Regions from separate parts of the Bradyrhizobium sp. Leo114 genome, predicted to be linked through region 2. Evidence: predicted binding sites of a transcription regulator. Region 2 holds the regulator's gene; the other holds the start of a gene.

Region 1 (4,603 bases), on a different contig from region 2:
TGTCGGACGCCTTGGTCCAGCCGGTATGACTGCCGCCGCGCACGACATTCGGCGCGCCATACACTATGTGATCGCCGGCCGCCGCCGCCTCGCGCGCGGTCTCTTCGTTGACAGGGAATTCGGCGATGCCGACGCCCTGGTCGCGAAAACACTTGCGCATCTCGGGGCTGTTGTCGTCATGCGAGAGCATGCGGACATCGGCCGAGCGCGCCGCACTGGCGAGACGTGCGATCGAGGCAGGCACATCGTTCGCGCGCGACACCACGTGCGTGACCAGCTTGTCGAAGTCTTCAGGCGAAAGGCCGGTGCGCTCCACCATCCGGTTGCGCTTGCGCGGCCTTGCCAGGTCCCCGATCGTCCCGTCCATGTGGTCGTTGAACGCGAACAAGTCGACGCGGCCCTCCGCGAGCCAGTCAATGATCTCCGGTTCGGCGTCGAGATTGTAGGTCTCGTGGCGCAGATGGAAGCGCGTGTCGGCGGCAAGCTGCGGGCGCATCTGCTCGATTGCCTCCAGCAGTCTCCGCGCATTCTCGGCGCTGCGCAGGCCCGGCTCCCACGACCATGTGGGGGCGTGGAACACCGTCGTGATTCCGTTTGAGATCGCCTGCCGGTCACTGTCGGCGAGCGCCACGTCGATCGGGAAATCGACTCCAGCGCGCGGCATCATCTGCCGCTCGAAGGCGTCGCCATGCAGGTCAACGATGCCGGGCAGCACCAGGAGATCCCGTGCATCAATGCCGAGCGCGCTGCGGCCGTCTCCCTCTTCGCCGAGGGCTGCGATGTCGCGGCCCGCGGTCCGCAGCCGTGTTTCGACGAGTTCGCCTTCAACGAGCGCCTTGCCACCTTCGATAACAATGTCAGTCACGTGATGGCACTCCGGCGGGTTGTTGGCGCGTTCAGCGCTTCATACTTGGCGAGGAAGTCTTCGACAACCAGCTTGCGAAAATCTGGCAGCGCCTGGCGCAACATTTCGTGATCCCAATCCCACCAGGCGAGTGCCGCAAGGCGGCTGATGATGCCATCGGAAAACCGCTTGCGGAGCGGCCGCGCCGGATTGCCGGCGACGATGGCGTAGGCGGGAACATCCTTGGTCACGATCGCGCCAGCCGCGACCACCGCGCCGGTTCCAATCGAGCGTCCGGGCAGGATGATCGCGCCATGTCCAATCCAGACGTCATGGCCGATATGCACGCGGTGCTCTCGGCGCCATGCGAAGAATTCGGCCTCGTCATGTTCGCCTGGGAAGTATGCGCTGGCGCGATAGGTGAAATGCGCCTGCGGCGGACGATGCATCGGATGATTGCCCGGATTGATCCGGGTCATTGCCGCGATCGAGCAGAATTTGCCGATCGTGGTGTAAGTGAGCTGCGCGTCGTTCACGACATATGAATAGTCACCCATCGTGACGTCGAGCAGGATGCTGCGCGCTCCGACCTCGGTATAGGCCCCAAGCTGGCTATCGCGCACCGCGGCGGTGGGATCGACCGTTGGTACAACGGAAAGCATCTTGCCGGCCATCTTCTTCTTCGCCTCGTCGAATTGTTGTGGGGGAGCGCACGTCTTCGATGCGCTTCATAACAGTAGCGTGACAGATGCGTGACATCGCCGGCGGTGTGGAGGATCGCCGCACTGCAGCGCGTTTGTCACACAACTGTAATTCAGCGGCGTTAGCCGTTACGCGACGTGACGGGTTCGGAGCACTGCATGCTGGTGGTTGAAGGTTTGACGTGCCGTTTCGGCACAAAAGCCGCGGTCGACAATGCTTCGTTCTCGGTCCAGCCCGGTAGTTTCGTCGGCGTGATCGGTCGCTCGGGCGCCGGCAAGTCGACCTTGTTGCGGATGGTCAACCGTCTCGCCGATCCGACCGAAGGCCGCATCCTGTTCGAAGGTGTCGATGTCACCGCGCTGCGCGGCAAGGCGCTGCGGCAGTGGCGCGCGCGTTCGGCGATGATCTTTCAGCAGTTCAATCTGGTCGGCCGGCTCGATGTGCTGACCAATGTGCTGATGGGCCGCCTTGCCGAAATGCCGGCCTGGCGCTCGTTGACCCAGCTTTGGCCCGAGCAGGACAGGGCGCTGGCGATGTCGGCGCTCGAGCAGTTCGACATCGCGCAGTTCGCCGCCCAGCGCGCCGACCAGCTCTCCGGCGGCCAGCAGCAGCGCGTGGCCATCGCTCGCGCGCTGGTGCAGGAGCCCGATATCATCCTCGCCGACGAGCCGATCGCCTCGCTCGATCCGCGCAATACCAAGATCGTGATGGATGCGCTGCTGCGCATCAACAAGCATTTCGGCATCACGGTGCTCTGCAACCTGCATTCGCTCGATCTGGCGCGCAGCTATTGCGACCGCCTGATCGGCATGGCGGCGGGCCGCGTGGTGTTCGATGGCCAGCCGTCGACGCTGACCGATCACATCGCCCGCGAGCTCTACGATCTCGAGGCCAATGATGTCATCGGCGGGGCGCCAATGCCCGCGCCCGGTGCCGCAACAGCTCCGGCGCTCGGCACCGCAGCCGCGGCCTGAACGCCGTAACCTTATGCAGGGAAAGCCGCTGCAGGTGCAGTCGGCCTTTACAGCATGGTCCGGAAAAGTGGAAACCGGTCGTGTTCAAACAAGAGATGAGATCACGATCCCGTTGCGTCTCGGATCGTGATCCAGGCGCTACCATAACAGCAGGGGTAAACCATGATCACTCGTCGCATCGTTCTCGCCGGCGCTGCCGCGCTCGCGCTCACCGCGTCCGCGTCGGCGCAGGACTGGAAGGCCAAATATCCGGAGCTGACCTTCGCGGTCGTGCCGGCTGAAAACGCGTCCGGTGTCACCGAGCGCTGGACGCCGTTCGTCAACTATCTCTCCAAGGAACTCGGCGTGAAGGTCACGCTGCGCATCGCCAACGACTATGCTGCGGTGATCGAAGGCCAGCGCTCCGGCAACATCCAGATCGCCAGCTACGGTTCGGCCTCCTTCGCCCGCGCGCGGCTGACCGGCGTCAAGACCGACGCCTTCGCCAACGACATCAACGCCGACGGCTCCACCGGCTACTACTCGATGTTCTTCGTCAAGGCGAGCAGCCCCTACAAGACCATCGAGGACGTGAAGGGCAAGAACCTCGGCCTCGTCGATCCGAACTCGACCTCCGGCAACAACGTGCCGCGCTTCGAGCTCAACAAGAAGGGCATTCCGGACGCCGAAGCCTATTTCAGCAAGGTTGTCTTCACCGGCAGCCACGAGAACGCGATGCTCGCGCTGGCGCAGGGCACGGTTGATGTTGCTGCCAACCAGTGGACCAGCGACGATGACTCCACGCTCGCCCAGATGCTGCACAAGGGCATGCTGAAGAACGCCGACGGCTCGCCGATGAAGAAGGATGATTTCCGCATCGTCCATAAGTCGGCCGAGATCATCAACGGACCCTATGCCTACAACTCCGACCTTCCCGACGATCTCAAGGCCGCGATCGCCAAGGCCTTCTTCGACGTGCCGACGAAGGACAAGGCGGCGTTCGACAAGCTCTCCGACGGCCAGAAGAAGGGCTTCCATCCCGCGACCACCAAGGATTGGGACGGCACGATCGAGCTGATCAAGTTCGTCGACGCCCTGCGCAAGAAGAAGGCCTCCTGATCGATCGACGCGAATACGCAGGCCGGATCGATCGCGACCCGGCCTGTTCCGTTGAGGACAAGCAGCAGATCCCAAGCAGAGCAGATGGCCACCGCCGTATCCATCCTTCCCGCCCAGCAGCTCGCCGCGCTGAACGATGCCTATCGCAAGGCAGTCGCGCGCAAGCGGTTGAAGATGGCCTTGGCGGCGGCGGTGTTCATCGCGGCGCTGACCGTTGCCGGCATCGGCGCCGAGGTGAACCTGCGCACGCTCTTCACCTATTTCGGCAACTTCGTCTCCTATTTCGACCGCATCCTCACGCTCGATAACGGCCAGCGGGTCTGGACCGATTTCGGCGAATGGTTCTGGGGCTGGAAGAATTGGCTGAAGCTGCTCGCCGAGACCATCTTGATCAGCTATGTCGGCACGCTGACCGGCGCCGTCTTTGCCTTTGCGCTGAACTTTTTCGCCGCACAGAACACCTCGCCCGGGCCCTGGCTGCGCTTTGTTGTCCGCCGCCTGCTCGAATTTGCGCGCACCGTGCCCGCCATCGTGTTCGCGCTGGTGTTCGTGATCGCGTTCGGGCTCGGGCCGATGGCGGGCGTGCTGGCGATCGCCGTGCACTCCACCGGCGCGCTCGGCAAATTGTTCTCCGAGATCGTCGAGAATGCCGACATGAAGCCGGTGGAGGGCATCCGCTCGACCGGCGCGAGCTGGCTGTCCTGCATGCGGTTCGCCGTGCTGCCGCAGGTCTCGGCGGGCTATGCCAGCTACGCGCTGCTGCGCTTCGAGATCAATGTGCGCGAAGCGTCCGTGATGGGCTTTGTCGGCGCCGGCGGCATCGGGCAGGAGCTCGTGGTCGCGATTCGCAAATTCTATTATTCCGACGTCAGCGCCATCCTGGTCACCATCGTCCTGACCGTGTTCGTGATCGACATCACCACCGGCTGGCTGCGCGCAAAACTGTTCGGCAAGGAGGGGCGGGCATGAGCCAGTTGCCAAAGCC
Region 2 (4,603 bases):
TGGCCGAATACGGCAAGCATGACCGGCTCACCTCGGTGATCCGCTTCATCAACGACATCCTCTTGAGCGCGCCGTCGATCATCATCGGCCTGTTCATCTATGGCGCGGTCGTCGTGCCGATGGGCGGCTTCTCCGCGCTGGCCGGCTGTCTGGCGCTGGCGGTGATCGTCATCCCGGTTGTGCTCCGCACTACCGAGGACATGCTGCTGCTCGTCCCCAACCCGCTGCGGGAGGCGGCCTCCGCGCTTGGCCTTCCGCGCTCGCTGGTGATCAAGCGGATTGCCTATCGCGCGGCGCGCTCCGGCCTGATCACGGGCGTGCTGCTGGCGACCGCCCGCGTCGCCGGTGAGACCGCGCCGCTGCTGTTCACCGCGCTGTCCAATCAGTTCTTCAGCCTGAACCTGACCAAGACGATGGCGAACCTGCCGGTGACCATCAACAACTTCGTGCAGAGCCCCTACGCCTATTGGAAGGAGCTCGCCTGGAGCGGGGCCTTGCTTATCACCTTGACCGTGCTCGCGCTCAACATCGGCGCGCGCATTCTCGGCGCCGAAAGGAGCGCAAAATGACCGATCTGTCCGTATCGACGACCAGCCCGAGCGCGGCCATTCCCCAGAAGTCGCTGCCGGAAGCGGCGCCAAAGGTGACTGCACGCAGCCTCAACTTCTATTACGGCGAGCACCATGCGTTGAAGAACATCAACCTGACGCTCGGCACCAACCGCGTCACCGCCTTTATCGGCCCGTCCGGCTGCGGCAAGTCGACCCTGCTCCGGATCTTCAACCGGATGTACGACCTGTATCCCGGCCAGCGCGCCACCGGCCAGTTGATGCTGGACCAGACCAACATCCTCGACCCCAAGCTCGACCTCAACCTGCTGCGGGCGCGGATCGGAATGGTGTTCCAGAAGCCGACGCCGTTCCCGATGACGATCTATGAGAACATCGCCTTCGGCATCCGCCTTTACGAGAAGATCTCGAAATCTGAAATGGACGGCCGCGTCGAGAAAGCGCTGCGCGGCGGCGCGCTGTGGAACGAGGTCAAGGACAAGCTCAACGCCTCCGGCCTGAGCCTCTCCGGCGGCCAGCAGCAGCGCCTCTGCATCGCCCGCACGGTTGCGGTGCGGCCCGAAGTTATCCTGTTCGACGAGCCCTGCTCGGCGCTCGATCCGATCTCGACCGCCAAGGTCGAGGAGCTGATCCAGGAATTGTCGGAGGACTACACGATCGCGATCGTCACGCATAACATGCAGCAGGCGGCGCGCGTCTCCGACAAGACCGCGTTCATGTATCTGGGCGAACTGATCGAGTTCGACGACACCAGCAAGATCTTCACCTCGCCGAGCGATCGACGCACCCAGGACTACATCACCGGCCGGTTTGGTTGAGGAGGGACATCATGGCTTCTGAACATACCGCCAAGGCATTCGACAGCGATCTTCAGGAACTGACCCGTCTGGTCGCAGAGATGGGCGGGCTGGTCGAACGGATGATCACCGAATCCGTCGATGCGCTGATCCGCCGCGACGTCGCGCTCGGCAAGCGTGTCGTCGCTTCCGACATCGAGATCGACAGCCTGCAGCGCGTGATCGAGGAGCGCGCCGTGCTGACGATCGCCCGCCGCCAGCCGATGGCTGTCGACCTGCGCGAGATCGTCGGCGCGATGCGGGTGGCGACCGACCTCGAGCGGATCGGCGACCTCGCCAAGAACATGGGCAAGCGCGTCGCCGCGCTGGAGAACGACTTCCAGCCGCTGAAGCTGATCCGCGGCCTGGAGCACATGACCGACCTCGTGCTGTCGCAGGTCAAGTCCGTGCTCGACGCCTATGCCGCGCACGATCTGCCGGCGGCGATGAACGTCTGGAAGAGCGACGAGGAGGTGGACGCGATCTGCACCTCGCTGTTCCGCGAGCTCCTCACCTACATGATGGAAGATCCGCGCAACATCTCGTTCTGCATCCACCTGATGTTCTGCGCCAAGAATATCGAGCGGATCGGCGACCACGCCACCAACATCGCGGAAACGGTCTTCTACATGATCGAGGGTCAGCAGATCACCGACAAGCGGCCGAAGGGGGATATGACGACGTTCGCCACGACCGTTCCGGGCAACTAGAGCAACATCCGGAAAGTCGACGCCGGCTTTCAGCCAAGATCCTGCTCAAACATCAAAGGAAGAGTGGGATGACGATTCAAGCAGAGAGTCATCCCGCTATAGGAGAAGCCAAGCCGATGAGCGCACGCATTCTGGTGGTCGAAGACGAAGAAGCGCTGACGACGCTGTTGCGCTACAATCTCGATGCAGAAGGCTATGATGTCGAAACGGTCGCCCGTGGAGACGATGCGGACACAAGGCTCAAGGAACGTATTCCCGACCTTGTCGTGCTCGACTGGATGCTGCCGGGACTCTCCGGCATCGAGCTGTGCCGCCGTCTGCGGGCGCGGCCGGAGACCAAGCAGCTCCCGATCATCATGCTGACCGCGCGCGGCGAGGAAAGCGAGCGCGTGAGGGGGCTGGCGACCGGTGCCGACGACTACATCGTCAAGCCGTTCTCGGTGCCTGAACTGCTCGCGCGGGTGAAGGGCCTGTTGCGCCGGGCAAGCCCGGAGCGGCTCGCCACCGTGCTCACCTATGGCGACATCGAACTCGACCGCGAGAAGCGCCGCGTCGCGCGCTCGGGCCGCCCGATCGATCTCGGCCCGACCGAATATCGCCTGCTGGAGTTCTTCCTGGAGCATCCCGGCCGCGTGTTCAGCCGCGAGCAGCTGCTCGACAGCGTTTGGGGCCGCGACATCTATATCGACGAGCGCACCGTCGACGTTCACATCGGCCGCCTGCGCAAATTGCTCAATCCCGGCCGCGAGCAGGACCCGATCCGTACCGTCCGCGGCGCGGGCTACGCGCTCGATGATCGCTTCGCGAAGGCCGAGCAGTCGTAAACCGGCGACCTCAATCCGTAGCCCGGGTGCAGCGAAGCGTAACCCCGGGGAAATTTGGACCCGCCGATACAGCGTTCCCGGGTTGCGCTGCGCTCCACCCAGGCTACGATCTGTCGTCGGCTTACTTGCCTTGTGACGGCTTGACCGTCGGACGGCGGCGGTCAGCCGCCGGCTGGTAGGCGATGCGGGAGTGGTGCGCGCAATAGGGCAGGCCGGGAAGCGCCTTGCCGCCGCAGAAGAAGAATTCCGGGCTCGAGGGATCGCCGACCGGCCAGTGGCAGGTGGCCTCGTTCAATTCGAGCAGCGACAGCCGCTGGCTCATCGGCACCACATTGTCGTAGGCGATAGGGTCCGCTTCCACCTCCACCTCGAAGGCGTGGGCGAGCGCGGTGTTGCCGCGGGAGACCGGACGCGCCACGCGCATCATCGGCTGTGCGGGACGCGCCTTGCGCTGCCGCGGCGCGGCTGCAGCAGGACTCTTGGCGCGGCCCGAGAGGCCGAGCCGGTGCACCTTGCCGATCACCGCATTGCGGGTCACGTTGCCCAGTTCCGCAGCGATCTGGCTGGCCGAGAGGCCACCTTCCCAGAGCTTTTTCAACTGCTCGACGCGTTCGTCGGACCAGGTCAATACCGTCATCGCATCTTTCCCTTCGCGTTGCGCCGGCCGATCCTGGGACAGCGCTGCGATGCCTAATCTCAAAAATCCCTGCGGGCAGAATCCCTTAAGGCTCGCCGGGCACGAAAACCGCACCCGAACGTGTACGCCGCACACAAAGGACTCTAAGGGATCAAAACTGCCGCACGAGATGTCGTACCCGACAGGCTAGACGCTACAATATGGCGTGACTCTGGCGCAAGAGTCCGCGCCTATGCGTCCACATGTTCCGACATTTAGGGATTGCAATCGGGCTTTTCCACCACACCGGAAAACTGCGGATTACCGGCACTTTGCAGCGCAGCCTGGCGGCTTCGTGGCGATTGACAGCACCCGCCGCGCGCATAGAATGCCTTCACGTGCCGCCCTGCAAAGGCGGCACGTTTTGTTTTCGCTGGATGAGCTCCAGCCGCGTGTCTGCATCGCTGCACGCCGCCGGGGCTTGTCTGAAAGGCTTGTCTGAACCCTTCAGTGATCGCCATGACCGACCGCGCCACGTCGCATCTGCTTCCCGTTTTTGCCAGGGCCGATCTCGGCTTCGAACGCGGCGAAGGCTGTTGGCTGATCTCGACCAAAGGCGAGCGTTATCTCGACTTCACCTCCGGCGTCGCGGTGAACGCGCTCGGCCATGCCCATCCGCATCTGGTGAAGGCGCTGCAGGAACAGGCGACGAAGCTCTGGCACATGTCGAACCTGTTCAAGAGCCCGGACGGCGAGAAGCTTGCCGCGCGGCTGTGCGAGCAGAGTTTTGCGGACTTGGTGTTCTTCTGCAATTCCGGCGCGGAAGCGATGGAGGGCGTGATCAAGGTCGTGCGTCACTATCACTTCTCGAAGGGGCATCCGGAGCGCTACCGCATCATCACCTTCGAAGGCGCCTTCCATGGCCGCACGCTCGCGACACTCGCCGCGACCGGCGCCGCTAAATATCTCGAGGGCTTCGGCGCGCCGATGGACGGCTTTGATCAGGTGCCGCATGGCGATATCGAAGCGGTGAAACGCGCGATCGGTC

What was found. The regulator PhoB, encoded in region 2, activates phosphate uptake and scavenging genes when phosphate is short. The targets are predictions, from matches to a motif close to TGTCATNNANCTGTCAT.
Region 1: a site for PhoB is predicted at 1,642-1,658, ahead of phnC (phosphonate ABC transporter ATP-binding protein). Genes of this name have one in related genera too.

The regions. Positions count from the first base shown of each region.
Region 1 covers NZ_JBUYEN020000013.1:71,322-75,924, forward strand. The annotation lists gene ACZIRK_RS17745 (alpha-D-ribose 1-methylphosphonate 5-triphosphate diphosphatase) at 1-865, opposite strand, end outside; gene ACZIRK_RS17750 (LbetaH domain-containing protein) at 862-1,518, opposite strand; gene phnC (phosphonate ABC transporter ATP-binding protein) at 1,705-2,520, shown strand; gene phnD (phosphonate ABC transporter substrate-binding protein) at 2,683-3,618, shown strand; gene phnE (phosphonate ABC transporter, permease protein PhnE) at 3,703-4,587, shown strand; gene phnE (phosphonate ABC transporter, permease protein PhnE) at 4,584-4,603, shown strand, end outside.
Region 2 covers NZ_JBUYEN020000003.1:53,091-57,693, reverse strand. The annotation lists gene pstA (phosphate ABC transporter permease PstA) at 1-569, shown strand, start outside; gene pstB (phosphate ABC transporter ATP-binding protein PstB) at 566-1,387, shown strand; gene phoU (phosphate signaling complex protein PhoU) at 1,399-2,115, shown strand; gene phoB (phosphate regulon transcriptional regulator PhoB) at 2,232-2,939, shown strand; gene ACZIRK_RS04530 (GcrA family cell cycle regulator) at 3,061-3,576, opposite strand; gene ACZIRK_RS04525 (aspartate aminotransferase family protein) at 4,075-4,603, shown strand, end outside.